One region of the Desulfosporosinus sp. Sb-LF genome, then DNA from elsewhere that is predicted to be linked to it. Evidence: riboswitches for the same ligand, from Rfam matches in the RefSeq annotation. Region 1 holds a riboswitch; each other region holds the start of a gene.
The links. Region 1 has a riboswitch for lysine ahead of lysA (diaminopimelate decarboxylase). Riboswitches for the same ligand answer to the same signal wherever they lie in the genome.
Positions count from the first base shown of each region.

Region 2: it holds a riboswitch for lysine, as region 1 does, so the genes downstream of both, E4K68_RS13415 (ABC transporter substrate-binding protein) here and lysA (diaminopimelate decarboxylase) in region 1, are expected to answer to the same signal.
Region 3: it holds a riboswitch for lysine, as region 1 does, so the genes downstream of both, dapA (4-hydroxy-tetrahydrodipicolinate synthase) here and lysA (diaminopimelate decarboxylase) in region 1, are expected to answer to the same signal.
Region 4: it holds a riboswitch for lysine, as region 1 does, so the genes downstream of both, lysA (diaminopimelate decarboxylase) here and lysA (diaminopimelate decarboxylase) in region 1, are expected to answer to the same signal.

Region 1 is NZ_SPQR01000004.1:173,644-181,336, forward strand. It holds gene E4K68_RS07265 (phosphoribosylformylglycinamidine synthase) at 1-1,295, opposite strand, end outside; gene E4K68_RS07270 (GIY-YIG nuclease family protein) at 1,508-2,671, opposite strand; gene E4K68_RS07275 (DUF2164 family protein) at 2,798-3,028, opposite strand; gene E4K68_RS07280 (YojF family protein) at 3,337-3,687, shown strand; gene bshB2 (bacillithiol biosynthesis deacetylase BshB2) at 3,765-4,436, shown strand; gene lysA (diaminopimelate decarboxylase) at 4,621-5,880, opposite strand; lysine riboswitch at 5,973-6,147, opposite strand; gene ade (adenine deaminase) at 6,214-7,693, opposite strand, start outside.
Region 2 is NZ_SPQR01000008.1:104,984-112,676, forward strand. It holds gene E4K68_RS21105 (4Fe-4S binding protein) at 4-204, shown strand; gene E4K68_RS21110 (hypothetical protein) at 197-370, shown strand; gene E4K68_RS13405 (DUF302 domain-containing protein) at 441-827, shown strand; gene E4K68_RS13410 (M20/M25/M40 family metallo-hydrolase) at 925-2,574, opposite strand; lysine riboswitch at 2,787-2,975, shown strand; gene E4K68_RS13415 (ABC transporter substrate-binding protein) at 3,125-3,952, shown strand; gene E4K68_RS13420 (amino acid ABC transporter permease) at 4,044-4,727, shown strand; gene E4K68_RS13425 (amino acid ABC transporter ATP-binding protein) at 4,724-5,446, shown strand; gene chrA (chromate efflux transporter) at 5,565-6,827, opposite strand; gene E4K68_RS13435 (extracellular solute-binding protein) at 6,948-7,693, opposite strand, start outside.
Region 3 is NZ_SPQR01000001.1:412,795-420,487, reverse strand. It holds gene E4K68_RS02070 (hypothetical protein) at 111-326, opposite strand; gene E4K68_RS02065 (DMT family transporter) at 447-1,313, opposite strand; gene dapA (4-hydroxy-tetrahydrodipicolinate synthase) at 1,736-2,626, opposite strand; lysine riboswitch at 2,712-2,886, opposite strand; gene E4K68_RS02055 (TetM/TetW/TetO/TetS family tetracycline resistance ribosomal protection protein) at 3,003-5,654, opposite strand; gene E4K68_RS02050 (FRG domain-containing protein) at 5,870-6,766, shown strand; gene E4K68_RS02045 (metalloregulator ArsR/SmtB family transcription factor) at 6,963-7,241, shown strand; gene E4K68_RS02040 (VOC family protein) at 7,351-7,693, shown strand, end outside.
Region 4 is NZ_SPQR01000001.1:165,023-172,715, reverse strand. It holds gene E4K68_RS00865 (CBS domain-containing protein) at 1-1,742, opposite strand, end outside; gene E4K68_RS00860 (hypothetical protein) at 2,078-2,419, opposite strand; gene E4K68_RS00855 (LCP family protein) at 2,542-3,642, opposite strand; gene E4K68_RS00850 (hypothetical protein) at 3,924-4,199, shown strand; gene lysA (diaminopimelate decarboxylase) at 4,789-6,123, opposite strand; lysine riboswitch at 6,238-6,421, opposite strand; gene E4K68_RS00840 (ROK family protein) at 6,515-7,462, opposite strand; gene E4K68_RS00835 (acyl-CoA dehydratase activase) at 7,645-7,693, opposite strand, start outside.

The sequences.
Region 1 (7,693 bases):
GCAATCACTGCCCCAATTTCCATCCGTTTCGCGACAAAGCCTTCATCGTAGACTTCTGTTACTTGCCCTGTAGCAAGTCCAATTTGATTCCCGTAGGAACTATAACCGGAAGCCGCACCCCGGGTAATCTTTCTTTGGGGTAACTTTCCAGACAGGGTATCTTCTAGTTTCGCCCTCGGATCACCGCTCCCAGTCACACGCATTGCTTGGTAAACATAGGTACGACCGGACAAGGGATCTCGAATGGCACCTCCTAGACAAGTAGCCGCGCCACCGAATGGTTCAATTTCTGTAGGATGGTTATGGGTCTCATTTTTAAACATCACTAGCCACTCTTCATTTTGGCCGTCGACATCAACCTCCACAACAATACTACATGCATTGATTTCCTCGGATTCGTCGAGGTCTGGCAATTGCCCTCTCTTTTTAAGTTCTTTCATTCCTAAAACGCCAATATCCATGAGGCAGACATCTCGGGTAGAAACGTTTTCTTCATACACATAATCCCGAGACTTGAGATATTCCTGGTAGGCCGTAGTCAAAGGAGCGTTAAAATCCCCTTCTGAAAAAGCAACCTCTTCAATACGTGTATTAAACGTCGTATGCCGGCAATGATCCGACCAATAAGTATCAATCACTCGGATCTCCGTGATCGTTGGGTTCCTTTTCTCAGTTTCTCGGAAATAGCCCTGACAAAAGGCTAAATCCTCATAACTCATCGCTAAGCCGGTCGCTTGAAAAAACTCTCTCAGCTCATCAGGCGTCATCTCAATGAAACGATCGATAATTTCAACATCTGGCGGGATCACAGATTCAAATTCCAGACTTTCGGGTTTATCTAATGAAGCCTCTCGTGATTCAACAGGGTTAATACAGTAATCTTTGATCTTTTGAAAATCCTCCGCAGCAATTTGACCCTTTAGAACAATCACTTTAGCTGAGGCAATAATGGGCCGCTCTTTCTGAGTCAGGATCTGGACACATTGGGCGGCAGAATCCGCCCGTTGATCATACTGGCCTGGTAGGTATTCCATAGCAAAAACCAGGTCCTTCGTGGGAATTTCTAACTGCTCGTCAAATACTAGGTCCAGCGGTGGCTCTGCAAAAATAATTGGACGGGATTGAGCATACTCCTCATCCGTAATACCGGAAATATCGTAACGATTAATGATTCTTAAATTCTCCAACCCGATGATGCCAAGATTTTCTAACAAATCATTTAAGAGACCCTGGGCTTCAATATCATAGCCCGGCTTTTTCTCGACATAAATTCGTTTGACTAATTGTAATCTCATACTATCCTCCAGCGCTTATTATTTATGAATTCATACACTCGTAGCAAGAGAGCATCGAGTTTTAAATATGTTTAAGGCCATAGCACTTTGTCTATGGCCTTGTCTCCCAAGAATAGATGGCACAAAAATCCTTAGTTTGCATAATACCACGATTCACATCTAAATAAAAGTAAATAACCATATAATCCATGCAATATGGCACTATAACTGCATTATTTCTTCGAGCCTGAACTTCTGGAAGTAATCCCGGTTACTATCTTTATGACCGTGTCATCTAAAGATGTTTCACTCTTTAATCGCGTAGATGGTATCCAAAAACTAATAACCTTATTTCTATTCCTTTTCAGATACGAGTATATTATTTGCGCTTCGTCGATGTCTTGCTGCGTCAATCTATGCAGGTCACTTTTATCAGTTACAAATTTATCCGTAATCATCTGGGTTAGGGTCTGCCTCATCTCTATACTATCTGCCGACATTCTACTAAACACTTTTCCATAAAGTAGTCTATTTCCTTTGATGAGGAATAATTTAGCTAGTTCAGTGTCAATAAGTTCAACAACTAAGATATTCCTATTTTTACTTGAGGATTGAACTAATCGCTGCTTTCCAATGACATGTCGGAGTCCTAGGTAATATTCCCTATATTGGATCGCCTTTTCAAACTTAAGATTCTCAATAGCCGTATCCAACATTTTAGAGAGTTCCTGAGCAGCTACCATATCATTCCCGTTGATCAGTTGCTGGATTTTTTTAATGTGAAGCCAGTATTCATCAGGACTTACTTGCCCGGTACAGACACCTAAACAAGTACCCAATTGCCGAAACAGACAACCATTTACCCTTTTGATTAATCTTGGACTAGTACATTTTCGTATAGGGTAAAAATCACTTAGATATTGTACTGTAGCCTCCACCCGATGAAGACTTGTAAAAGGGCCAAAGTATAACGCACCATCATCCGCTTTATCGTTTACGACTGTTACCTTAGGGTAATGTTCAGCTGGTATTTTGATATAGATGTACTTTTTTTGATTCTTCATCTGCTTATTATACCTAGGTTTTATTTCCTTAATTAGGCGACATTCTTCAAGCAACGCATCTAATTCCGTATCTGTAACTTGATAATTGAACGTATAAATATGATGTATCATTTCAGCAACTTTAGGATCTCGATTTTTTTGGTCATGAAAATATTGAGATACCCTGTTCTTAAGGTTTTTGGCCTTACCGATATAGATAACATTCCCCAATGAATCGAGCATCCTATAGACACCTGGACTTTGTGGAAGTTGCTTAAGTTTTTCCTTCAAAATCATATATTCTCCATAAGTGTGTTCTTGTGCCGGTAGCATTGCAACATATTTAGGTGGCACTGCCGTAGTTACTAACCTGGTAACAAACGCAGCTTCTAAAAGTGCTCCGTTTCTCTAGTGTAATCAGTGGCAAACGGGAATCGCGATTGTTCTGGCATGGTCGAAACAAGTTATATTGTCTAATGATTAATATTTGATGATTTCTAATAAGTCTTCAGTTTTATCGTTCAAAAATTTGTATGAATCGTAAACACCTTGATTATAAAACTCCATTGCTAGTTTATCTGTAATAAAGTCGAGTAATAAACTCGAACCTAAATCTCCCAGTTCCTCTTCTCTTTCTTTTAGAAAATAGGTTTTAATGGCTAAAATCATATCTTGTCTTTTTTCTTTACTTACTTTTATCTTATTATCCAAAATTAATTTCCTCCCACTCTACAAGCTCAGCCTGCCCTAGTACTAATTTCAAACGTACCTCGAGAATTTTAGTTTCCAAGCCACTTTAGGCACATCGGTTACCTAACAGTAATGATTATACCACCTCGAATGGACATTTTGTTATATGAGACTTCGCGTGCGCCCCGGCGGTGCAAAACATCGGAGAAAAGTATATAATGAGGCAAAAAGCATTCTTTAATACTTTAGTGTTCTGAATCAGCCCTTGGGTTGGCTCTCATATAGGAAGCAAATTCAGAATTGAATTAAGTTGAGGTGGTGGATAGTTCATGAAACCAATAGATAAATCGATTGTACAACCTGCGCTGGACATTTTTCTCAACCGCGAAGTGTATCTCCACCTTGAGACGACAAACGGAGCATATGCGGTCCATAGCCAAGAGAGTAAGATGACCGTTGGTGCGTATATTCGCAATGGTCGCATCTGCTTTGGACGAGGGATCATCACGGGTGACGGTCCGTACCGCGTCGGACTCAAGACGGAACTCGGCTGGGTTTACGCGGAAGGACTGACCGATTTTGAGATAGAGCAAGAAGCTCAGCTATTGCTTGCCGGTCATGATCAAGAGGGACGACTGGCTGTGTCGATGGAACTCAGTTTTTCTCCGTTTGAATTGTAAACTCGTCGCATCACCCGCTTTATACGGGTGTTTAGAGTTATCAGTGAAATTATGATTAACGTGGGAGGAATCATTCTTTGGAACAACATGTTCTCGTAATTTTCCCCCATCCAGACGACGAAACGTTTGGATGTGGCGGAACCATAGCGCTCTTCGCCAAATCAGGGGTTCCTGTCACTTATGTCTGTGCTACTCTGGGGCAAATGGGTCGTAATATGGGAAAACCGTTCTTTGCTACTCGAGAGTCGCTGCCGAAGATTCGGGAAGCAGAGTTAGCTGAAGCTTGTGAGGCGATCGGCATTCAACGTGTCATTAAACTCGGGTTACGGGATAAAACGATTGAATTTGAAGACCCAGATCTGTTGTGCGATAGGATTGAACGGACTCTCCGGGAGATTCGTCCAACCCTAGTCCTTACACACTATCCTGGCTATGCGGTGCATCCGGATCATAATGCTCTTGGAGAGGTTACGATCCGTGCTATTTCTCGTCTTTCCGTTCATGAGCGTCCTATCGTATATGCCCATGCTTTTGCACGCGACTGTGAAGGAGTGCTTGGACCACCGGATATCGTCAACGATATTTCATCCGTGTCAGAATTAAAGCTGGCTGCGGTGCAGGCCCATCGATCACAATCCCAAATGTTTCTGGCTCGTATCGCGAGTGAACCACTCAGGGAACAGTCCTCCAAAAACCAGTTCAGTCACATGCTCCAGAGCGAATCTTTCTGGACCTATCGTTTTTCGTAAGGCATCCTTAATGTTCATCTTATAGCCAAAACATAAGTATTTTATATGAGTTAAAATCAAAATCACCGAGTTGTCGTAATGTCCTGAGGGAAGCTTAAAATTGTATAAAAAGGCTGCCTTTTTGTGATGCCATAGACATCATTTTGAGACAGCCTCTTTAAATTTCAACAATTCATTTTAAGATTTAATCCTCTAAACCTGAAAAATCCAAGGTAGCAAAAAGGTCTTCAATCGTTTCCGCCCGCCGGATCATTTCAACACTACCGTCCATCTTGAGAAGTAACTCTGCCGAGCGTAATTTACCATTATAGTTAAATCCCATAGCATGACCATGTGCTCCCGTATCATGGATAACGGCAATATCATCAATATCCATTCTGGGTAATGCCCTATCTATCGCAAATTTGTCGTTATTTTCACACAAGCCCCCTGTAACATCATAAATGTAATCACACGGCCAATCTTCTTTCCCCATCACCGTTATGTGGTGATAAGCCCCATAGAGCCCGGGGCGCATTAAGTCGGCCATACAGGCATCTAACCCTACATAATTTTTATATATTTCTTTCTTATGCAATACTTTAGTTACTAAATAACCATAGGGACCCAAGATCATCCGTCCGCTCTCCATGGCGATTTTCAAAGGGTCCAATCCCTTATCCACAATCAATTTATCGTAAGTGCTCTTTATCCCTCTACTTACAGCCTCCAAGCTAACTGGTTCTTGTTCTGGTCGATAAGGGATTCCAATACCCCCGCCCAAATTAACGAATTCAATTCTTATTCCTAACTTCTCGTATATTTCCCCTATAAGCTTAAACATCATACTGGCAGTCTCAATAAAATACTTAGAATCAAGTTCATTGGATATAATCATCGTGTGGATCCCGAAGCGTTCTACTCCCTTTTCTCGGGCAATTTGATAGGCTTCAAAGATTTGAGCCTTTGTTAAACCATATTTAGCGTCAGCTGGTTTACCAATAATCGCATTTCCCCCATCGCGCAAACGACCAGGATTATAGCGAAACGAAATGATTTTAGGCATACCGAGATATTTTTCTAAATAATCGATCTGAGTTATGTCATCGAGATTAATGATTGCGCCTAATTCTTTGGCCTTTTTATATTCGTGAACAGGAGTATTGTTCGAGGAAAACATAATATTTTCGTCAAAAATTCCGGCCTTTTCAGCTAAAATAAGTTCTGCCATTGAACTACAGTCTGCTCCGAATCCTTCCTCACGCAAGACTTTAAGGATATATGGGTTAGGTGTTGCTTTAACTGCAAAATACTCTTTGAATTCAGGTGCCCAACTAAAAGCTTCAATTAACTTACGGGCATTTTTCCGAATGGCCCGTTCATCGTAAATATGAAACGGTGAACCGTATTGCTCGATCATTGTCTCCAGCTGTTCCTTGGTAAAAGGTAATACTTTCTCTGCCACTAATGTTCTCCTCCTATTTCAATGATTTATAAATAATAAAAAAGCAGTCTAAAGAGCGCACTCCTAAACTGCTTAAGTATCTAAGCGAATCTTTAAGAGATAGTGCTCCACCCAACGTCTAGGTGACAGTTATGTACATATTAAATACACAACCAGTAAAAGTCCTTATACCGCAGCCTTTTACTTCGGCAATCATTCCTTTCGGCACACCTCATAGCTGGATCGCTTAGTGTGCTTAGTCTTAATAACTGCACCTCTATCATAATTATCAAGTTGTTATATTATGCAACAATGTTTAAATAAATGTCAATCCATTCTCGTTCGGATGCATTTTTAATCTACAAAAAGCGTTGTAAAACTGTTGTTGTATACATTGATAAGGCCTTTGTCCGTTATCCTAATTTCGGGAATCACAACAAGCGACATCAGCGACATGGTCATAAAGGGCGAAGCAAGCGGGGATCCGAGAGCTGCCCACGCATCGGAAAGCTCACCGAGAGCATTAGCAACCTCCTGCGCAGATAAATCGCTCATTAGTCCGGCTATCGGCATTTTTAAAAGTGCGAGAACCTTTTCACCTTGGACCGCCGTCATGCCACCGGAACATTCAACTAATGTATTCACCGCAAAAGCCATATCGACGTCATTCAACCCCAGCACAATCAGGTTGTGGGCATCATGCGCGTAGGTTGACGCAACCGCGCCCTTTTTCAGACCAAAGCCATGAACAAAACCAACGCTTATTCCACCATCCGGCTTATGCCTGTTAATGACCGCAACCTTGCAGATGTCTTTTTCTGTTGCAAGCTCAACTTCTCCGTTTCTAACCGGCAGAGCTTCAACTATTTCGGTCGTCAGTACATTTGAGTCATGAACGCCGATCACCCTTACCCTTGCGGTCTCCGCGCCGAGGGGTGCTTTGACAATAAAGTCGTCAGGCAAAAAAATCCGGGTTATTTTCACCGAAGTTTTAAGCTGCTCCGGATATTCATAGCCTCCAACAGGCACGATGAGGCTGCCCTTTTCCGCCACAAGCTCCCCGTTAATGATCACTTTTTCAACTCTGACCTGACCCAAGTCGCTCAAAATGTTGATGTCAGCAAAACGGCCCGGTGAAATCGAACCGATATCGCGTTCCATGCCGAAGCAGCAAGCGGTGTTAAGAGTTGCCATCTGTATTGCCGTCACTGGCCGCACACCCATGGAAACTGCGAGGCGAATAATATAATCCATGTGCCCGCGCTTTATGATGGTGTCTGCATGTAGATCATCGGAAACTAGCAGAGCAAGTCTCGTATCAATTTCGTGCTCCGTAATTGCCTTAATCACTTCGGGAAGGTCATCCCATGCAGAACCTTCCCGGATCATTGCATACATTCCAAGTCGCATCTTGGCAAGAGCTTCACGCGCACTGGTAGATTCATGGCAACAATTGATTCCTGATGCAATATAGGCATTTAATGTAGCGCCTGTATCCGTCAGCGGGAAATGGCCTGTTACCGTCTTGCCCGCCTCAAGCGTTTTCTCTACCTTCTCGCAGGTTTGCGGGTCACCACACAAAATGCCGGTATAACTCATCATCTCACCAAGTCCCACAACGCCTTCCAAGTTCATCGTGTTTTGTATATCCTGTGGCGTTATTGTACTGCCTGTATTTTCAAGGCCAGGCGACGCAGGTACACAGGATGGTATGGTTGTAAAAACGCGCAGGGGCGTTGCTGCCCCATCTTTCATCATGGCAACCATACCGTCAAGGCCCGCGACATTTACAATCTCATGTGGGTCCATAAATATTGAGGATGTCCCGTGGGGA
Region 2 (7,693 bases), on a different contig from region 1:
AATATGCCTGCGTTTATTTTGGAGAGAATGTGTCGGGGGTGCAAACACTGTGTCAACGCTTGCCCGGTTCAAGCGATTAGAATGGTCGCACATCTCACGGTTGTCGACCCCAATCTATGTACGGAATGCGAAGCATGTATGGAAGTATGCATACATGGCGCTATTACATTCAAATCAATAGAGGAGGAAAAAACGAATGGATGAAGATCGACAGAAGGAACTTAGCCTGCAGCTTGACGCTGTAGAAAAAAAGTTAGCAGATTTAAAGGCACGCTGGCCGTTTCATTCTGTGCAACCTAAGATGGTAGCAGAACGCGAGGACTTGGAAGAGGAACGAGACCGCTTATTAGGCATAATCAATCCAGCGTGATAGTTGAATTACTCAGTTCTGTAAAGACTAATCATGAATATAAAGAAAACGACTAAGGGGGACATTTATCTTGGATATAAAATATGAGGTAAAGACTAGTAAAACCTTTTCAACAGCCGTTGAAGATTTGAAAAAAAGCTTAAGTGAAAATAAGTTTGGGGTATTATGGGAGCTCAATTTTAAGGAAAAGTTAGAGGAAAAGGGATTAGAATTTAAGCAGAATTTTAAGGTGTTAGAGGTATGTAATCCACAACAAGCTAAAGAGGTATTGGATTGTCATATTGAAGTTGGATACTTTTTACCGTGTAAAATGGTTGTGTATGAAAAAGAAAACAGTGTTTATATGGGAATGATGCGTCCTACTTCTATGATTGGCATGTTGGGGCAAGAAGAACTACTAAATATTGCACAACAGGTAGAAATAGTGTTGAAGAAAGCTATAGATGAGGCGATCTAGCAGATATTTGCAAAAGAGGATTATTCACTTTCTTGAAAGTGAATAATCCTCTTTTTTGTCTCCCAACACTACTTGGGAAATAATAGAAATTTGAGACTTATTTCAAGATATCTTGGATGACCTCATTAATGAGGTTGGGAACAATCTCAAAGGAGTAAGCAATCTCAGCCCGCTCATGCTTTTTGTGAGCATCGAGCCCATACGGTCCGATACAGATCACGGGAACATTGATATCCCGTACATCTTGGTATTCTACATAGTGTTTTGTTCCCCATGCTGGATTATTTAAGCAAACCGCTTGGATCCCAGCTTCATCATCACTTAAGGCCACGAAACTCATGTCTGAAATATAGGGGAAGAAGTTCCGAGTAACAATGGGGTTCGGGTAGTTAGGCTGGATTTTGGCGACGGCTCCCTCTAGTGCTTCGATTAACCGTTTTTCTTGCTCGGTTTTTCCTGTGAGTTCGATTCGTGGAGAGTAGAGAGAGGAATAGAACAGGATCATTGCAGGACTTTTATCCTTCATAAATTTCCACGCTTCTTCAACCACCCTGGCAGAAAACATTCTAATATCTAAGGTGGCGTCCGTTAAAAGGTCATCAGTGAATTCTTTCATGTGTTTTGTATAAGTTTCGCCGTTTTGGTCAATTAATTGCTGATGAAATTCCTCATAAGTAAACACTCGCACATCCCAAGGGATAGGCTGATAGGTTTCCCCACTTAGTTCACAATAAGCCTTATAACGTTCTATAAAAGTCTCTAAAGCCCTCTCAAAAGCAATTTCTGCGTGGTGTTTGAGCTTATCTAGGACATCTTTTGGGCTCCATGAATAAATAAAGAAGTTATAGTAAACGTAAGCAGACAGAGCGGTTTGAACGGTATAGGAAGGTTTTAAGTCTGTTTGCTTTAGTGAGACCGGAGGAGCAGGTGTCTCACCATAGGCCTTGTCACTGAGGAACGGGTTGTAGTTAATTTCTCGAGTGAGTTCGGCAGCAAGAAAATTGGGATCAAGTCCTTCGAAACAAGAACCAACATGAGTTTCCTTCCCAGTAATGAAGAAGGAAGGCAAGAGTTTTCCGACGGTTCCTTTGTAGATATATCGATTTTTATCTCCATCATACCTGGGGGAGACAAAATCTGCGTTGATTGCCGCAATATAACGAAAACGATAGCTCTCTTTCCATTGTTTCAGTACCTTTAAAGCAGAAAGAATGCCGTGGGAGCTGTCCTCTTCATCGCACTCCGCGATGAGTAAGAGGTTCCCGGCTAAGGTCTCTGGGTGTTCTGAATAGTGTTTTAGCAAATAAATGTGACTGGCTAAGCCACCTTTCATATCCAAGACCCCGCGACCGAACAGCCATTTGTCAGAGTTTAAGTGTTGCTCAACTATAGCCGGGAGTTTTTCCGACTTATATGCAGTCTCTAATGCCTCAGGATTACACGCAACATTTTTTAACTGGGCATAGTCGTCAATTCCGACAGTATCAAGATGCCCCATTAAAATAACTGTATCGGTCGATACTTTTTTAGTCCCTTGCACAAAAGCAATCACGTTATAGCGTTCGATTTCATCGTCAACAGTGCGAGCTAACACCAAATGCTCTGGGTTGGCAACAAAATAAGGAAATGCTTCTAACATATGATGGATGCTAGTTGCCATATCCTTTTCACCAGAAGTATTAACAACGCTAGGAACCTTAACTAATTCTTTGGTAATCTTCAATACATCATCAAGACACTTTAACATATAAATAGTTCTCCTTTTTTAGCGCATTCTATCATCAAATAAGCTACTAGGTACTTGTCGTAAATCATCAGCCTTTATGTATCGACTTTTGTTGAATTCTGTTAAATTATATAATATACATACTTATAAGAGCAAATCAAGTCTTGATTTGCTCTTTATTTCAGACTATAATCGAGATGTTAGAATTCCATAAGTTTCCTCGCCTAGTTTTCAGGTGAGGTAGAGGTCGCAGCTTATAAAAGTAGTTTGCTTGAGGCTCAGCACAGCCATGGAAAGTGAACGAAAGGATACGTTGCCGAAGTTTCTATACGTTGCTGTGTATAGGGGCTGGGATTGTTTCCAAATAGGGGCAAGACTGTCACAGCCGGCATGCCAATCCGCTGTGGAGAGCTATCTTCGATGAAGGTATTAGGCGCAGGGGATGAACTGTCACCTTTTCAGGTGCTTACTTTGTGCTTAATCCTCCTTCGAACAAAAAGGGGGATTTTTATTTTTGTAAGTGTGTTTAAGGTTATGCAAGAATCAGAATAACTTGGGAGGATGAAAAGAAATGAGAAAAACTAAAATGAACGTTAAAAAAGTTGTAGCAATTGCCATAGCGGGGATGATGTTACTATCGCTGAGTGGATGTGGCTCCAAACCGCAAACAGCTAAGGAAAGCGCCTCAACACCGACCACACAAGCGCAAACCGTAAAAACCATTCAAGAAGGCTCGTTAACCTTTGCTATGACTGGACTTTACAAACCGCTAAACTATAAAAAAGACGGGGAATTAGTTGGCTTTGACGTAGAAATCGGAAACGAGGTAGCCAAAAGAATTGGATTAAAGCCCAATCCGGTGACGAATCCATGGGAAACCATTATTCAAGGCCTCAAAGGTAACAAGTATGATGCTATTATCGCAAGTATGACGGCTACTCCAGAACGTGCGCAACAAATCGACTTCTCTGATCCTTACTATATTTCTGGGGCTCAAATCTTTGTTGCGGAAGGGAACACGACTATCAAGACTAAAGACGATCTAAAAGGTAAAGTAATCGGAGTTATTCAGTCTAGCACTTGGAAAGACCTTGCGGAAAAGTACACAGACAAAATCAAGCCCTACTCCAGTGACGTTTTTGCTCTTCAGGATCTACCCTCTGGTCGAATTGATGCGGTCATTACCGATAAAATTGTAGGGATATCGGCTATCAAAGAACAAGGTTTGAAGCTCAAACCAATTGACTCTGTGCTCACTGAAGATAAAATTTGTATTGGTATTAACAAGGGTAATCCAGAACTCATGAAGAAATTAAACGACGCCATCAAAGGTATGGTAGCGGATGGTACGTATGCAAAAATTAGTGACAAATGGTTTGGCTATAACGTTTTGAAGTAATTGTCGAGTTTCCAGAGTCTTTATGCCAATCAAGTTGAAGTAACTACAGTGCGCGTTCATCGCGCACTGTATATTGAAGGGGTCGAAACGAATGAATTTCCTACACAATATCTCATCAATTTTTCAACATCATGGGATGGCGTTCATAAAGGCGACTGGTATTACGGTTTCTCTGACTGCGGTCTCATTGATTATTGCTACCTTTATCGGTTTAATCTTTGCGTTTTTTAAAATTTCTCATAATAAAGTTTTACAAAAAATTGCGGATATTTATATTGGCTTAGTTCGTGGTACTCCCTTGATTGTACAGCTAATGTTTCTATACTATGGGATTTCCAGCGTTTTGGTACTCCAGGATTTTACGGCTGGGGCACTAGCTCTAGGTATCCATTCAGGGGCCTATATCGCGGAGATTTTTAGAGGGGCCATTCAATCCATTGACAAAGGTCAACTGGAAGCGGCTCGTTCACTTGGAATGCCTTATCCTTTGGCAATGCGGCGAATTGTATTTCCCCAGGCTTTTAAAAGAGCAATTCCCTCCTTGGGGAACCAGTTTATTATAGGTCTTAAAGATTCTTCGTTGGTGGCCTATATCGCAGTAACAGAACTATATAATACCGCTTTATCTGCGCAGGGCGAAAACTACATGCCCTTTGAGACCTATTTTGTTGTGGGACTTTACTATCTAGCTCTCGTATTGATCTTTACCTTTATTCTTAATAAGATTGAGGCCCGCCTTGATACCTCAAAAGCAGGGAGGGTGACAGTGGCATGATTAAAGTGACAAAATTAGAAAAGTCGTTTGGCAGTCTTCAGGTTCTACAAGATGTTGATCTGGAAGTTAAGAATAATGAAGTGGTTGTACTCATCGGCCCTAGTGGTTCCGGTAAAAGCACACTTTTGCGTTGTCTCAACTTTTTAGAGATTCCTAATGGCGGTCAAATTAGCATAAACGGACAGCTTGTGAATCCGCATAAGACCGATCTGAATATGATTCGTGAACACATGGGCATGGTGTTTCAGCATTTTAACCTTTTTCCCCATAAAACCGTGATCGAAAACCTTATGGAAGCTCCCATCTACGTCAAGAAGAAGCATAAGGCTGAGACCCGAAAAAAGGGTTTAGAGCTTTTAGCGAAGGTTGGCCTGGCAGAAAAGGCGGAACATTATCCGGAACAATTATCAGGTGGGCAAAAGCAACGGGTTGCCATTGCCAGAGCCCTTGCCATGGAGCCGGACGTGATGCTCTTTGATGAACCAACATCCGCTTTAGATCCAGAGCTTGTCGGGGAAGTTCTTTCAGTAATGCGAGATCTGGCGAAGGACGGAATGACTATGGTTATAGTGACCCATGAAATGGGCTTTGCCAAAGAAGTCGCGGATAGAGTACTCATGCTTTCCGAAGGTAAAGTGATCGAGGAAGGGCATCCGACAGAGTTTTTTGGGAATCCCAAACATGAAAGAACCAAACGTTTTCTGAACCAGGTGTTATAAGTTTTTGTTCATAAAGGGCCCTGGCTTAAGTGGAATAAATCTACTTGAGTCAGGGCCCTTCGTTTTGATTTGGACATTGCGTTTTACTCAATTCTTTAATCCGTAGGCAAATGTGTTGTTAGAAAATAACCAGCGACACCAACGCTCCGGCGATGATGATCCACAGCGTATCGATCTTGGTAAAACGCTGTACTCCAAAGGCTGCTATAGCCATTCCATAGGTCGGCAAATCGACTAACGAGCTACCCGTCAATTTAAAGATCACAGCCCATAGTGTACCGATAAAGGCGGCAACAACTCCAGTGATAACCATTTTAAATTTATCAACCTTACGAGCACGATTGTAGAGATCTGAGATAATATTCACAAAGGTAAAGGCAGGTAGATACATATTGGCCATAGCCAAGGCTGCTCCGAAAATACCTGCAACTTTATAGCCGATAAAGGCGGAAATAACAGTCACTGGACCAGGTGTTAGTAAACTTAAGGCTAATGCGATACCGAACTCCTTATCTGTGACAAAATGGTATTGATTAACCATGGCATCTTGGATAAACGGTAACATTGCATAGCCACTTCCGAAGGTTAACCCACCGATTCCAAATAACGTATTACCCAGTTGTCGATAGGTGGGATTGATAAAGTTAATCGCAAAATTGATAATCAGTAGAACGGCAACCATCATTAACATAACCACGTATTTCTTTTTGCTGAACTCAAACTTAATGGCAGAGACAGCTCTGGGGGAAGACTTTTTGGCAACCCAAAACTTTTTATCCATGATGGCTTTCCACCTAGGAACTTTAAACGTCAGAAAGGTAAAGACTAGGCTGACGACTCCCGCAACGAAAAGGAGTGATATAATGTTGACTTTCAAAAAATACACCATGATAAATCCGCTGACAGCCAGAATCGTCAATTGAGGGGAGTTTACTCCCTTTTTCCAGAGATCTAAAATGGTGTTTAAGACCAGACCTACGACTAGCGCGCCTACTCCCTTAAATAACGAGGATACTAAAGGTATGTCGTTATAGTTTAGATAAAGGTGGGCGAGAACGACCATTAGGAGAAAACAAGGAATTACAAAAAAGATACTCGCAACTAGGGCGCCAGGAAATCCTCTGAGGAAATATCCGATGTAGGTGTTTAGATTGACGGTAGGTGCCCCGGGTAGGAGTTGTGACAGAGCTAGACCGTTCAAATATTCCTCGTCGGTCATCCAGTTTTTTTTGTCTACCAGGGCCTTTTTGGCCTCCCCAAGTGCAGCTAGACTATACGATACAAACCCGATGTGCAGAAATGTTTTAGCAATTTCCAAGAGGCTTACCAACCTGGGTTGTTCAGATGATGGGTTGATTTCGCTTGCCGGTTTGTCTTCCATGATTTAGCCCCCTAACGCACTAATATAGTTAGGATTTTTCCCGATCAGAGAAATATCTCTGGTCACCAAGACTAACGCTATACATGGTCTGGGGTTTTAAGAATCTTTGCCGAATTGAATTTAACAGGGGATCAGACCACATTCCTCCAAAATTATAGACCCTTCTGGTCCAGTCAGAAGATCGACAAACGATCGAGCTAGTTCAGGGTGTGGGCTGTTCTTAGATAAGCCAATGGCAAATTCTATAGGCTTTCCGTGAATAATGATGTAGTTACCCGGAAGCTTGCTTTCAACGGAAACAGAAGCCAGGTCATAAAAATCAGCGTGAGCAGGGTTGGAAAGGTTAATTTTTGAGGGTAGAGTTAGATAGGGAAGTCCTAGTTGTGTTGCCTGTGAGGAATACAAAAAAGCATAATCAACCTTACCCTGAAATAAAGCCTTTGCCAGATCCAAGGATTTAGGGTATGTAGAGTAAGGAATACAGGCTGTTTCCAGCGCTGAGTAGAGACCAGGTTTGTTATAAATTTTTTCAGCCAATTGCCAAACCATCAAGGTTCGATAGCCGCACGGATCGAGATGATGGTCAGAACGGGCAAAACGAATTTGAGGTTTTAGTAACAGATCGACCCAATTGTTGGGAGTGATTTCTTTACTCCCTCTTGAAAAGCGATCATAGCCAATGACAATTTGGTCAGCAGCGAAGACGAAATAAGTTTCTACCAAATCGGGTACTAGCAGTTCTGCAAAGAGTGCTTGGTCAGCTAAAGCAAGGATGTCGTAGTGTTCTCCTGATAATAACCGTTTGGCACCTTCCCTTGAACCAACCCCTTCTATCTCTAATTTCAGACTAGAGTGTTGTCTTGAAA
Region 3 (7,693 bases), on a different contig from region 1:
CACTCAAAGTCTACTACTGGAATTTATTATACATCATTTATAACGTAGGAGCCAAAAAGCTATCCCGCCTGCATCGCAAACGGGATAGCTTTTTGGACACTCTGAGGCAATTACATTCTGTCCGCTCCCGTAGTCTCCCCTAGCCGGGGAGCCTCCGCTCGCTGAGATATCCTTTGCGGTCTTAGTAAATCCGCTGCGGGTGATCTGGCCTCATCCGGCCAGCAGCCACACATTCCCTCAAGAATTTCGGGAATCCATGGCCACGGCTGATAAGCCGCTCTTTCCCTCCTGTTAGTCGGAAACAAGCTGACGGAAACGACAGCCACGGCATACCACGCCTGTTACCCCACCCTGCTAAAATAAACCTTCAGTGAAGGTAACACCAACGTGCGGTGAGATGACAGCATGAATGTCATGTGTAATAATTGCACTTGTGTAATTGTATGTTATATTTTAATTTTTCTAAAATGATATAACTCGCCAAATGCAGCACCGCCTAAAATCAAAATCGCACCAACGATTTGAACCATACTCAGATGTTCGTTAAGAATGATTGCCGAAAATACCAGAGCGGATAAAGGGTCAATATAACTACATATAGCCACCGACTGTGCTGGAAGCTCATGAATAGAAGAAAAATACAAATAACATCCAATCCCTGTATTAACAACCCCGAGAAATAAAATCAGTATAATATTTGTACCGGATATAGAAATTGTCCCTTTGTGCATCAGCAAGGTGTAAAGAGTAACTACTGCACAGGCAGTAACAAGTTGAACGAGGGTAATTTCAAGTCCGTTAAGTTTTTCCACCTTTTTATTCGAAATTATCATTGTGGCATAAAGCAATGCAGAAATTATTCCACACATAAGTCCCCAAGACATACCCTCTGTTAAAAAATCCGAACCGTTGACGAACACCATACCCAAAGCAACCATGATAATACCGATCATTTTGCTTACTGTCATTTTTTCATGGAATATGAAAGGCGCAACTGCTATTACAATTACCGGCCCACAATAATATACAAGTGTTGCAGTACTGACACTAGTTAGCCGATAAGCCTCAAATAAAAATATCCAACTTAACCCCATAGAGATACCAGAACCCAGCAGATAGACCCATTGCCTTTTTATTTGCTCAAATTGTGGTCTTTTCCGCCCTAATATGAAAACGAGTCCTAATACCAAGCTGCCAATAATGGTTCTTGAAAATACAATTTCAGAACTGCTTAGCATAATATGACTGGCCACTATGCCATTTGAACCAAAAATGAGTAGAGACACTATATATTTCACATATGATTTCGTCATTTATTCTTGCTTCCCTTTCGTAGTAACCTAATAATACTTCTTTGGAAGTCCCTCTTTTTTTAGGCTGCCAGAGATACTTGTCTAAACCTTTCAGACAAATTACACTTTAAAGTCATGGGCACCCTTCCTTAAATAAAAAGGCCCCGCTATGAACGATGCCTAATGTGCCCAGAAATGCCGAAAAGTCCAGTATTGCTGGACTTTTAATTGCATCAATAGTTGAGTTATGTATTGAGATGATAAGGCTAAACCGCAATCTTTGATACAATTTAATGATGCACTCGGCTATTAAATAAAGGGGGTATTTGCATTTTTGAGTGTGCATTTTTGCGGGTTATAAGAAGAATGTGTCATAACTTTATGCACAAATCTCTAAAGTCCTGAGCGAATTAACTTCACCATATTAAATCTAAAAACCTTCCTTAAACGTTTAATCCATGTGTTCTCATAAGAGAGACCAACTTTTCACGGTTTGTATCCTCCATTGTTGTGAGAGGCAATCTGAGATAATCCTTGCAGAAACCCATAGCTGCCATAGCAGCCTTGACCGGAATAGGGTTTACTTCACAAAACAGTGCGTCTATAAGGGTATAAAGTTTACATTGCTGCTCTGCACTGCCGGCAATGTCACCATTAAAGAAACGGGTGCAAATCTCACGTGTCTGTGCAGGCATAATGTTTGAAAGTACAGAAATGCCGCCAACTCCACCAAGCGCCATAAGTGGAACTATCTGATCGTCATTGCCTGAATACAAATCAAGCTTGCCACGCACACGCGCCATCGTTTCAACAACTTTTGAAATGTTGCCATTTGCTTCTTTAATCCCTACTATGTTTTCGTGTTCAGCTAATACCTCGTAGGTTGCAGGCTCAATATTTATACCTGTCCTTGAAGGCACATTATAGAGAATGATAGGCTTTGTACTTTTGTCGGCAATTTGAGTAAACATTTTAATCAGGCCTTTTTGCGTAGCCTTGTTGTAATAAGGAGTAACTACGAGCATTGCATCCGCACCTGCTTCGCAGGCAAAACGAGTGAGGTCATGCGCATATTCGATGTCATTGCTACCTGTGCCCGCAATAATCGGCACTCTGCCTTCTGCGTGCTGAACTGCAAATGTAATTGCTGCTCTGTGCTCGGCGTCAGTTAGGGTCGACGCTTCACCTGTGGTTCCACAAATCACCAGAGCATCAATCTCTTCTGCAATTTGCCAATCGATCAATTTGCCAAACTGCTCATAATTAATTCCTGTTTCGTCCAGAGGAGTGATAAGAGCGGTGGCGATACCTTTGAAAACAGTGTTCTTTTTCATGTTAATTCCACGTCTCCTTTTATAAAAAAAATAGCTGACGGAATCAGCTACTAAATTACCTTATATGATTTTTCAATCATACTGTAATATAGATAGCTCTCCGCAAACGCGACAGTTGAACAAATCTTATTTTGTTCATCCAGCCAGTCCCCACGTAAAGGGGACCAACTTCGGCATCTACACCTTTCACCGAAGCTACGGTCTTACGTAAACCTTAACAACTTCGGGTACTGATTGTACGATGCACCTCTATCATTTTATTTAGTCTATTCATATTCCTTATACTTGTCAAGCCCAAATTAGAGGCACAAAGAGCGGTGCTGGACAGTATTTCACCAGTGCCGTATAAGTAAAATTAGTATACGACATAATTTGCTTACTTATCATTTTCTTTTTTAATCTGTTCTTCTATCTGCTGTTTTGCTTCTGGAGACAATGCATCCATTAGATAATTACGGTCTCTTCTCTGTATTTTCTGATATTCCTGATATATTCTTTTATTAGCCTCTTCGATCTCAGCCTTCAGTTCTCTGGCGGATAATAAGGCACATCCTGCCCCCCTGATAATGATCTGCTGTAAACCGTCTGACGTTGCAACTGTGATATTATATTTTTTTTGATTATCATGGGCAAATTTTTCAATATACTGGTCCGCCGTTTGAGCCTCCTTGGTATATACCATATGGATATTATGATAGTCGATTACTTCCTCAAGGTGCCCCTGAACACGGTAAGCATCAAATACAACGATAATCCGACATTTTCGAATCCCCTGATAATTACTTAAAGTATCAAGTAATTTCATCCTTGCGCCGTCCATATTATCATCTACAAGCTCTTTCAGCTCAGGCCATGCATGAATAATATTATAGCCGTCAACAAGGAGATACTCTTCTTGGGTTTCCTTCTGTCTGCCGACATAGGTAACTGGTTCATAATAACTTTCGAGGGCTGTCTTGCGTCTTTTCCAGACAGACTTCTTCCCTTGGTTCGCATAGAAGGTGTTATTGATAATTTGGTCAATCTCATCTAAACTGATCCACTTCTCTTCTTTGTATGGGGCCTGGTTTTGGGCTGTTTCTTTCGATAAATCGTCTTTTTTCTGAAGATAGCTTTCAACATGCATGTAGTCCTTTACTTTATCCCAATCCACCAAAAAGCCTGCACCATGTGCACAAAATACCGAAGCTGTCGGATTTCCTGTGTCTCTTTCAGAATCATATCCGATATTTTCTATGACCTCTAACCCATTATGGCATGGTTCGTACCCTTTCAGGCTACAAAACAACCTGCCAAGACCTTTGGTGTAGGCAACTACCTCTTTCTGATAATTCCTCATGGTAATAACAGGGGCGCTCCCCACAAGAACTGCCATCTCGCCATTTGTCTGTGATATTTCGTATGTGCCATGCATTTTCTCAATGTCAGTCATAGCTCTTCCAACCATTTTCACAGGCAGTTCCAGTTGAAAGGCATAATATGGCTCCAACAATATGGATTCTGCCTCCATTAAGCCCTGGCGCACTGCACGATAGGTAGCCTCCCTGAAGTCACCGCCTTCGGTATGCTTATTGTGCGCTCTACCTGAGACTAACGAAATTTTCATATCTGTAATCGCTGACCCTGTTAGAACTCCTTTGTGAGCTTTTTCTTCCAGATGAGTTAAAATGAGTCTTTGCCAGTTTCTACCTAAGCTATCCTCACTGCAGTCTACCCCAAATTGCAGACCACTGCCCGGCTCACCAGGCTCCAATAACAGGTGGACCTCCGCATAATGCCGTAATGGTTCAAAGTGCCCTACCCCTTCTACTACATTGGCAATCGTCTCTTTATACACAATCCTTCCAGCATCGAAGGCTACCTCAACACCAAAACGGCTTTGTATAAGGCTCTGTAAAATTTCAATCTGCACTTCTCCCATGATCTGTGCCTGTATTTCCTGTAACTGCTCATCCCAGACAATATGAAGTTCCGGCTCCTCTTCTTCAATCTGACGCAGCTTGGGAATCATCACTCTTGGGTCACAGCCTTCCGGAAGTATAATCTGATAGAACAGTACGGGTTCCAATACTGGTGTATTTGAAGCTTCCTCTCTCCCTAAGCCTTCTCCCGGTCTGGTTTGGCTGAGACCTGTTACTGCGAATAGAGAACCTGCTTCTATCTCATTCACTGCCTCGAATTTCTGTCCGGAATAGATACGAATTTGATTAACTTTCTCTTCCCAGATGCTATTTCTTAAGACATCTTTCACCTTAAGTTTTCCACCTGTAAGCTTCATGTGCGTAAGACGGTTTCCCTGCTCGTCTCTGGTTATTTTGAATATTTTAGCCCCGAATTCATCGGGATAGTAAGGTAGCATGGCATACTTCACTATGCCCTGCATAAATTGCTCAACGCCCTCCAATTTCAAAGCTGAACCGAAAAAACACGGAAATACTTTGCGCTCCTTGACAGCTTTTTTAATCCGCACGTTTTCAACATGTCCTGTTTCCAGATAGGCTTCCATCATTATTTCATCACGCATGGCCAGTTGGTCGTAAAAGCCGTCTGTCTTAACTTGTTCAAATTCAATGCATCCATCATCCAGCTGCTTTTTCATTTCTTTCATTAACTTGTCCTTATCCGTCCCATTCTGGTCCATCTTATTGACGAATAAAAAAACAGGTATCTGATACATGTCAAGCAGCCGCCATAATGTTTTGGTATGCCCCTGCACCCCATCCGCACCGCTTATTACTAAAATGGCATAATCCAGCACCTGAAGTGTTCTCTCCATTTCAGCCGAAAAATCTACATGCCCTGGGGTATCTAGTAAGGTAATCTGAGTCTCACCTATTTCAAATATGGCCTGCTTGGAGAAAATGGTGATTCCTCTTGCCCTTTCTAGCTCATAGGTATCTAAATAAGCATCCTTATTGTCCACTCTTCCCAATTTCCCAATTTTACCGCTCAGATAAAGGATACTCTCTGATAATGTCGTCTTGCCCGCATCCACATGTGCTAATATTCCAAAGACTAATTTATTCATAATCTGTTTCAAATCCTTCAATTTGTCTGTTTCTAAAACCACAGCCCGATTAGACCTGCATGTGGATTCTTAAATGATACCAGTAAGTTTGGAATTTAACAATTTTATGGAATTACTTTCACATTAAGAATAAAAGCTTAAAAATTATTTTTATTGAATAGCTTGGCGAAACTCCATGAATCAAACAACCTCAAGGAGGTTAATTATTTGTTCCTATTTACTTTATTCTAGTCCACACTCTTTGTACTCCACCTTCATACATTGTAGGGGAGGTTCACAGTGTTGAAGAGTATTTAAACGCCGTAGACGAAGCATTCCAGAGGATATGCTCTACGCCGGATAGATGTGAATTATGGTACCGTGGGCAAAAACAACTAAACCAGCCGTTAAACCCGCCAGAAAGTCGATGGGATCTAATACCTTCTATCACTCGACCACCGTTCAATCCACTAATGGAAGTTATCTTTCTATCTAAATTTAAATCCTACGCTATTCCTTTTGTACAGGAGTTACCCTCTTTCCCCATACCAAATGGTCAGGCTGCTTATTGGCACTGGCTCTTTATGATGCAACACTACGGAGTGCCGACCCGAATATTGGATTGGAGCCGTGATGCGCTCACTGGCCTTTTCTTTGCATTGGATGGTCGGGGTCCGAGCGATGCAGGAAAAGATGCTGCAGTATGGATTTTGAACCCAGTTCGACTCAATGAAGCATTCTCCTTTCATAGTTTTGTTAAACCAGGCTATATTCCAAATGTCGATGAAGAAGTTGTTAGCCTTTACTTTGGACCAAATGCTGAAATACTTGCTAATAAGAAACCTGCTGCTGTCATCGGTCCCTTGAACAATCCACACATCGTAGCTCAAAAAGGAGTTTTCACCGTATTCCCTCATGAACGAGAGATTACACCACTAAATCTCTTCACAGACGCATCGAACTATCTCCTTGAGATATGTGTCGCCGAGGATAAAATCCCTTTAATCTTAAACCAACTTAAGCATTATGGCATAACACACTTTACGCTCTATCCAGATATCACTGAAGTTAGGAACCAAATTAACATTGAGATCCGAGAGGAAAGCCAGTTGCCTCCTGCCAGTTCCAATTAGAAAAAACCAAAACAAGCTGTTCAAAGCAAGTGCAAATTCAAAAAAGTTCCAAGATAAAATACCGTTGAAAGAGCCCTTCTAGCCCTTTTAACGGCATTTTATTTTTATTATCCATCAACCCTTGACCAACTTACTGACGCAATCATACAGTTGCTTATACTTGACAAGCAACCACGGAGTTGCTTATGATAGATATATGAATAAGGACAAAGACGCTATATTCAAAGCACTTGGCGACTCGACTCGGCGGCTTATATTAGACGAACTATCCGAACTCAACGAGCTGACGTTGTATGAACTTACGGTGCGTCTCATTATGAAGCATGACCTTTCCGTTTCGCGACAAGCTATAGCTAAACATCTTTCTGTATTGGAAGATGCAGGACTCGTAATATCAAAACGAAAGGGAAAATATCGAGTAGTTATATTCAATAACCAACCACTTAAAAATTTGCTGAAAGGATGGATAGAGTAATTTTATAAAATCGATCAGGTCTTCTGACGAATGTTCGAGTTGTTTTGCTTGCAGCCAGATTGTTAGCACAGCACTATGCGTCACAAATATCAATGGAGGTAAAAACAGTATGAAAATCATTGTTACAAGTATATTCGTACAAGATCAAGACAAGGCACTGGAGTTTTATTCAGAAAAGTTGGGGTTTGTAAAAAAGGAGGACGTTCCCGTCGGAGAATTTAGGTGGATAACGCTTGTTTCTCCCGATGATCAAGACGGTACCGAGCTTTTAATTGAACCGAATGACCATCCTGCCGCAAAGGATTATCAAAAGAAGATATTTGCCGATGGCATCCCAGCAACAATGTTTGGCGTTGCAGATATTCGCAAAGAGTACAAACGATTAATGGAAAAAGGCGTGAAGTTTACTATGGAACCGACAGAAATGGGCGAAGTCACAATAGCCGTCTTCG
Region 4 (7,693 bases), on a different contig from region 1:
TTCAAACAAATAGCCATAGAATTGATGGTGAAATCGCGCCGAAATAAGTCGTCACGCAGACAAGATTCCTCCACTTGTGGAAGTGCCCCAGGGAAAGAATAATATTCCCACCGCGTACTAGCTACATCAAGGTGGCTTCCATCCGGGAAAACGATCTGGGCTGTTCCAAATTTTTCGTGCAGTGTCAATTTTCCATCTGGCATACGTTTGGTTAAGGCACGAGCAAATTTACCGCCGCTCCCCTCAACAACGAAATCCAAATCTTGAGTAGGAACTGACAGGAGTAAATCCCTAACAAATCCTCCTACAAGATAGACAGAGCACCCTTCTTCTTCCGCAGTATCTCGGACCGCCTCAAGGATAGTACGCACGTCTTCTGGTAAAGAAGCTATCAAGTCCAGGATATCCTGGCGCATAGCTATACTTCGTTCGCGAACAAGTTGCGTTTCTATAGGAACCGTACCACCATGCACAAGACGCAAAACATCGGAACGGGAAACGATTCCAACAACGTTCCCTTCCTCAACCACTGGGAGACGCCCTATATCATGTTGAATCATTAGCCGTTGCACTTCATCCCAAGGTGCTTCCACATCCACCGTAGCTACTTTCGTTGTCATAAAGCCCTTCACCGGAGCGTGTTGCAGACCGTGTTTTATCGCTTTATCCACATCACGCCGAGAAATAATCCCCACCAAAATCTTGTCCTCTGTAACCGGCACACCAGTATGCCCGTAACGCAATAAAATTTGTTCGACCTCGCCCAGTCGCGTCTCTGGGGTCACAGTCTTAACTGGATAACTCATGATATCTCGAACAAGGTGGGGCCGTTTAGCTCGGTTCTTGATTGCTAAACGTAGTTGAGTCAAAATAACGGATAGATCACCATCCTTAATGGTAGCCGAAGCAGCTCTTTCATGGCCTGCTCCACCAAACAACTGTACCAATCCATTAACAGGTAAACCTCGCCCTCTTGAACGACCAACAAGGTACACTCTGTTTTCCATTTTAACTAGTAGAAACCAGGTACCTGCAGTTTCAAGTTCGCCGACTCGATGTGCCAATAAAGCCAACCCACCGACATAGTCTTCCGTCTCAGCATATGAAAGATACACTGGAAGCCCATCAAAGAATTCCGTCTGCCCTTGATCAAGTAATTGTTGCAATAATTCTTTTTGCTCCTCGGCAAGAGGTCGGCGTAAATATTCGGCAACCACCCCTAAATTAGCGCCTTGATCCAGCAAATAAGCCACCGCATGAACATCACGGACAGTCGTGCTATCAAACAACAAACTACCCGTATCATCGTAAATTCCAATAGCAATCAGCGTCGCTTCAAAACTACTTAAAGGCAACCCAATCCCTGCTAGTTTTTCAACGAGGAGCGTTGCGCATGCCCCAACCGGTTCAATCACCATTCCCGGGCTTCGTTTTCCAGCATATGGATGGTGGTCATAGATCTCAACCTCAATTCCCGGAGTTCGAGCCACCTTATCACCAAGTGTTCCCGCTCTACGCAATTCATTGGTATCTACCAAAATGGCCCTAGAAACCTCGTCTATGTTAATGTCTTGAGCTTTACGAAACCGTAGTTGATCCTTGGATAGCGCCAAAAAATCTTGGACATAGACGTTGGGTTTTCCATCCATGACCAATACACTGTTCGGATAAAGCTTTTGGGCAGCCACCATCGACGCTAAGGCATCAAAATCGATTTGACGATGAGCCAAAATGATATCCATTTCCTTCATCCTCGACTTCTTTATTTATAAGAACTTATTTTTTTAAATTATAACACCTTATGCAGGTTAACAGCAACTTCACGGTTTTCATATTAAGAAGTGTTGGACCCGAACCACGCTTTCTTATGAACCCAAGGACTGTAAACGATAATAATTTAACTTCAACCCATCTTGATGCAATGCAATCATACAGTTATATCATCAATGCTCATTAATTTGTTCTCATAATCAACCTGGAAAAAACATAAGTTCGAATTCCGACAAGACAAAAAGACAGAAGATGCATTAAACCATAGGGTTTAATGCATCCTCTGTCTTTTTGAAAATTTATTGAATTAAATGCTGGCGTTAATTTCTTCCGTTGCGTGTTCAATCTCTTCCGGAGACATCCCGTCTTTACCTAAATTAAACTTGATAGCATCGGTCCAAAAAGCACACTTTGCGCTAATCTTTTTAAATACTTTAGAATTAGCTTTACTTTGTTTAGCTCTAGCATCTGCATTGGACTGTACAATCGAACAAATATAAAGTGCTTTAATCCGAGTCTCGTTATCAAGCTCGTTAAACGTTAGGTTCAATTCCGCAATTAGATTACGATAATACTCCGAAAACTCCTCAAAGGGAATTTCCGTATCCATGTGCAAGTATTCCTTCAACTTTTCAAATAACTTCTCCAAGTGTCCAACCTCCAAAAATCACCTTACAATAGCCTTACATAGTATATAACCGTTTGATTAAAATGACAAGAGAAACAACGGGCGTTATTTCAGCAGTGAATAATACAAAATGTTTAGGAATCCTATTTTGCCACCGTCAAATTTGTATCACCGTTAAAAAATACGGAAGTGGTCTTTCCCTCTTCAAAAAAACGCTTAACTACAGCGCGAGATTTCAGAGTATCGACCTTCCAGTAACTGATGTCATTTTCAGTTAAGAAATCGCCAGGTAAAGTTTGGGAATATATTTCAGGCTTTTCAAAATGGAGCAAGATATTCGCCATTGACCATAACTGAGCTACCGAAAGATTAGTCTCCACAGATTGAGACATTTGTGGGATGAGCCATGGCAATCTGGACACGGTTTTAACCTGAAGAAATTCCTTTTCCATTGCTTTCAAAACAGCCTGCTGCCGGGTGGCCCTCGAAATATCTGCTAAGGCATCTTGTCGAAATCTTGCATATTGTAAAGCCTGAGTTCCATTTAGGCGCTGTGTTCCTTTATTAAGGTTAATCACCCCGTCTGTCTTGTCTCCAGTGACGTAATGCATATCTTTATCAACTGTAACAGTTATACCGCCTAATGTATCTATGATTTTTTTAAAACCGGAAAAGTTCGTCATAACATAGCCATCTAAAGTTTGACCGGTTAGGCCTTCAATTATTGTTGTTGTCGTTTTGAGTCCTTTACCCACTCGAGCAGCAGCATTGATTTTGTTCGTTCCATTCCCGGGAATCGTTACTTGGGTATCCCGCGGAATGGATAAGAGAGCCACTTTACCATTTTCAGTATTGATATTGGCCACTAATATCGAATCCGTATTGCTGATCGATGTTTCACCAGGTCGGCGATCCACTCCAATTAAAAGCACCGTAAACCGCTTCTTCTCAGAAGTAGGGGGGGAGGGTGTCGGAGCGTTTTGACCGTTTGTTTGTTGCTGGCCATCATCTCTGAGCTGGTCTGTCCCTTCAACTCCGGTCACTCCGCCTACTTCAACCTGTCTCTCATCTCCCCCTCCATGCTTAGTGGCTTGAATAATGGCCTGTTTTTCATTTCCCACTACTTGACTCACAAGGACACTACCGCAAACTAAGCTGATTCCAAGAAAAAAACCAAGAAGCATGGGTCTTTTGTATGCCTTGTAGACCCGGAGAATCGTTTTGCTATCTTTCTTTTTCTGCATCCGAGCCCACTCCTTGCAAATACTTTTTCTTTAGCATCAGACAATCTCCGCAGAAATATTCTAGGTTTTAACTAACTTTTTTAGAAAAAAATAACTCCCTCGTCGCTTTTTAAACGAAGGAGCTATTCAGATTCGACACCCACTAGATTCTCTATGAGTCTAAAAACAGGATTTACTCCTTCTTTCAACTTCGCGCCATATAATCTTGCTACATCCATTAATAATAAAGGTAGCACTCAAGAATATTTTACATATAATGTAAATATAAGGAGGGGTCCTACATGTACTTTCTTAAAACAATATTCTCCAAGAAAACTTCAACCCAATTTTTAGACACAATCCCAGCTGAATCCAAAATTACTTCTAACGATTCTCTTGAAAATACTTCTGAACCACTTGATATTTCTACGCCTAGTAATCTTATGAGGAAATTTTTCCACAAACGAACTTCATCCCCTTGGGAATCTCCAGAAAATCCTTATGACAACGAAACTTGGGCACCAGAAACTGAATCTGTGGGGCTCTTCCGCAAACACAGGGTCAATTCTGAGGAGTAGCCTACCTATGCCCATCCATAGCAATAGGTAGAGGCTGTGTCTGATTATGCACGGCCTCTCTTTGTCATAGGATTAAGAAACGAGTTGCCCAAACTAGTAATTTTATCGAAAAGGGGGGCTAACATTGAATCCCGGTCACACCCGTGGCTATACACCGGTATTACGAGGTCCTCTACTCTTCCATCAAAATTCCCTGCCTTCTTCTCCGACAACTCACCCTACTCGCCCTACTCAGCAAGTTTCCGGTCCACAGCCAACAAATTTGTTTCTCCCTCATCCTTCTCCCTATACGCTTCAGTCCAGATTCACTCATCCATCATCATTGCCTGTCTATCCTCAATACCTCCCATACTATCCCGCGGTTCCTAGCCGTTCGGCTTCTTCAATGATCCCTTTCTCTTCTTATACTATTTCTCCCCTTTCTTGTGCACCCACGGTCTCCTCTCGAGGATTATCCCTAATTTTAATTGCAACTCTTATATTAGTTGCTCTTGATCTAGTGATTGTTCGTCCGCAAAGACGATAAACGAAAAAGAGTCCGTAGGCATCATACAACGCACACGGACCCTTTTCTTCATTCCTTATAATACTATCGACTTGCCATTTTCAAATAGTTCAACCGTGCAGGCAAAACATCATTTCGCAGCAAATCCGAATGCGTTTCACGTTTCACGATCACATCTGCATAACCTTCCTCCACGAGAACCACTCCTGGCCGAGTAAGACGATTATAATTTGATGACATGGAATAGTTATAAGCACCAGTACAAGAAACAGCGAGTAGGTCACCAGCTTTGGCTTTAGGTAACTCGATGTCCCAAATTAGCATATCACCTGACTCACAACACTTTCCGGTAACGGAAACAGTTTCGGTTGTTTCTTCCACTGCTTGGTTGGCTAGAACCGCCTCATAACGGGCTTGATACAGCGCAGGCCTCGGATTATCTGCCATGCCACCATCAACTGCAACATATTTTCGAACTCCAGGAATCTCTTTTATAGAACCTATAGTGTACAAGGTAGTTCCGGCCGTCCCGACGATTGAACGGCCTGGTTCAACAATAATTTTAGGACGCGGGAAATTCCGTTTTCGACAGGCATCCTCTAAAGCGTCTTCAACCGTTTTAGCATAGTCTGAAATCTGCGCGGGATCATCCCCAGTCGCGTAATAAATCCCAAATCCTCCACCGAGATTCAATTCCTGAAGAAGGAAATCTGTTCGTCCATTGATATCTGCCATATAGTTAATCATGATCTGAACTTCATGTCTGAAAGAATCTAGTTCAAAGATTTGCGACCCGATATGAGCATGAATCCCTTTGACAACGAGATTGGAGTAGGACAATGCTAAATCAAACGCTCGATCTGCTGTACCATCTGGCAATGTAAAACCAAATTTCGAATCAATCTGACCAGTCTGAATGTACTCATGGGTATGTGCCTCAATTCCCGGTGTTACACGAAGGAGGATATCTACTCGAAGATTCAATTCTTGGGCCAGATCATTTAATACACTCATCTCATAAAAATTATCCACGACAATTCGCCCAACCCCAGCTTTGATAGCCATTGTTAATTCTTCTCGGGATTTATTATTGCCATGAAAATAAATTCGTGCCACTGGAAAATCAGCTTGAAGTGCCGTATAGAGTTCTCCTCCAGAAACAACATCTAAGCCCAGTCCTTCACTATCAATAATCCGACACATAGCCAGCGTTGAAAACGCTTTGGAAGCATAAATAACTTCCGCATTTTCTAAGTCTTCAACAAACGAACGGTAATACTGTCGGCAAATATCCCGCATATGCGCCTCATCCATAATGTAGAGCGGTGTTCCAAATTGTTTTGCCAATTCCACCGTGTCACATCCACCAATTTCTAAATGTCCCTGCTCATTCACTCTTTGTGTACCGTGCAACTTCATTTTTCTTCCTCCCTATTCCTAAAAATCAATCTTACATTCCAAAAAATAAAAACGGCAACAGAAGGAGGTCCTCCGTTACCGTACACTATGCACGCTACAATGACCCTCTTCTCTGTTGGGAGTAGTTCTCCACACGATGACTCTAAGCATCGCGTGACAGTCCTGCAGTTCTTCACTACAGACCCAGCGCCAAAAATTGCGGCTTTTTGGGCTTCGGCGAAATCCCCTTTCCTATGGGTTCATCAGTTTCCGCAACTTTCTCCACAGTACTCTTGTCATTCGCGCCTCTACCACACCTCCAAAGAGATGAGGCATTATATAATTGCCATTAATGATACCAGATTTCTTCAAAGAGGTCAATATTCTCCAAACATTTGTTTTCCCAACTACATTAGGCACCTTTTACTAGACCTAATACTGCAGCTCCAATGGCACCAGCGGAGCTACCAAGTTCTGCTGGAATTATTCGCACGTTATGAATGGGATTGACCATTACTCTTCGTAACATTTCTTGCTGAGCAGGGATAAACAACGCATCCCCTGCTAAAGCCATTCCTCCTCCAAGGACGACACATTCTGGATTAAACAAATTGACAAGATTAGCAAGCCCAATTCCCAAGAATCTTCCAGCCTCTTGGAGCACAGCAACAGCGACCGAGTCCCATTCTCGTGCAGCATCTGCAACCTTAATTCCATCCAGAGGCTCCTTTAAAGCTGTTGGAATATTGAACCTTTGAGCGTGTTCTAGCGCGCATCGTGCATGCCTTACGATCGCTGAACCAGAAGCAAGCGTTTCCCAACACCCTGTATTTCCACAGCCGCATTGCGCCCCACCAACTGGGATAATCGTCATATGTCCAACTTCACCTGCAGCTCCACATGTTCCTCTCAATAATTCCCCTCGTACAAAAATCCCTGAACCAATACCCGTTCCTAATGCAATGCAAATCGAATCATCCGTGCCACGTGCAGCCCCAAATGACCTTTCAGCTAAAGCCATACAACGTACATCGTTTTCCAAGAGCACCGGAACCGCCAAATTCTCTTGGACCGGTGCTATGACATCGACATCGGTCCATCCTAAATTCGGACAATTTCGGGCAATCCCGCGTTCAGCATCTACAATTCCAGGCAGCCCGATGCCTACCGACATAATCAAGGAATCTTGCTGGATCCACACTTGGCTAGCCGTTAACACCTCATGTAATATTTCGGAAGCCCTACGCGCTGGATTTGTCTTCATTCTCTGCTCCCTGATCAATTTCCCATCAGCAGTAACAACTGCGTAAACAATATTTGTTCCGCCTATATCAATGCCCAAATAATGCCTCTCTGTCACCCTAGCCTCTCCCCCTTCGATCAAAAAACCGCCACTTCACTCATTACTTTTACTCGTATATTTATCTTTCCTCACTATATGCAGTTTTCGACTAAAGATTAGGAAGAAACAAGACGGTATTAAATCCTTCGGAATGAAAGAAAAGAGAACCTTTCAGTTCTCAAAATGCCTCTATACACTTTTTATGCTCCCCGTTGTCCTCCCTTAAGTTCTTTGATACCAGTACGAATA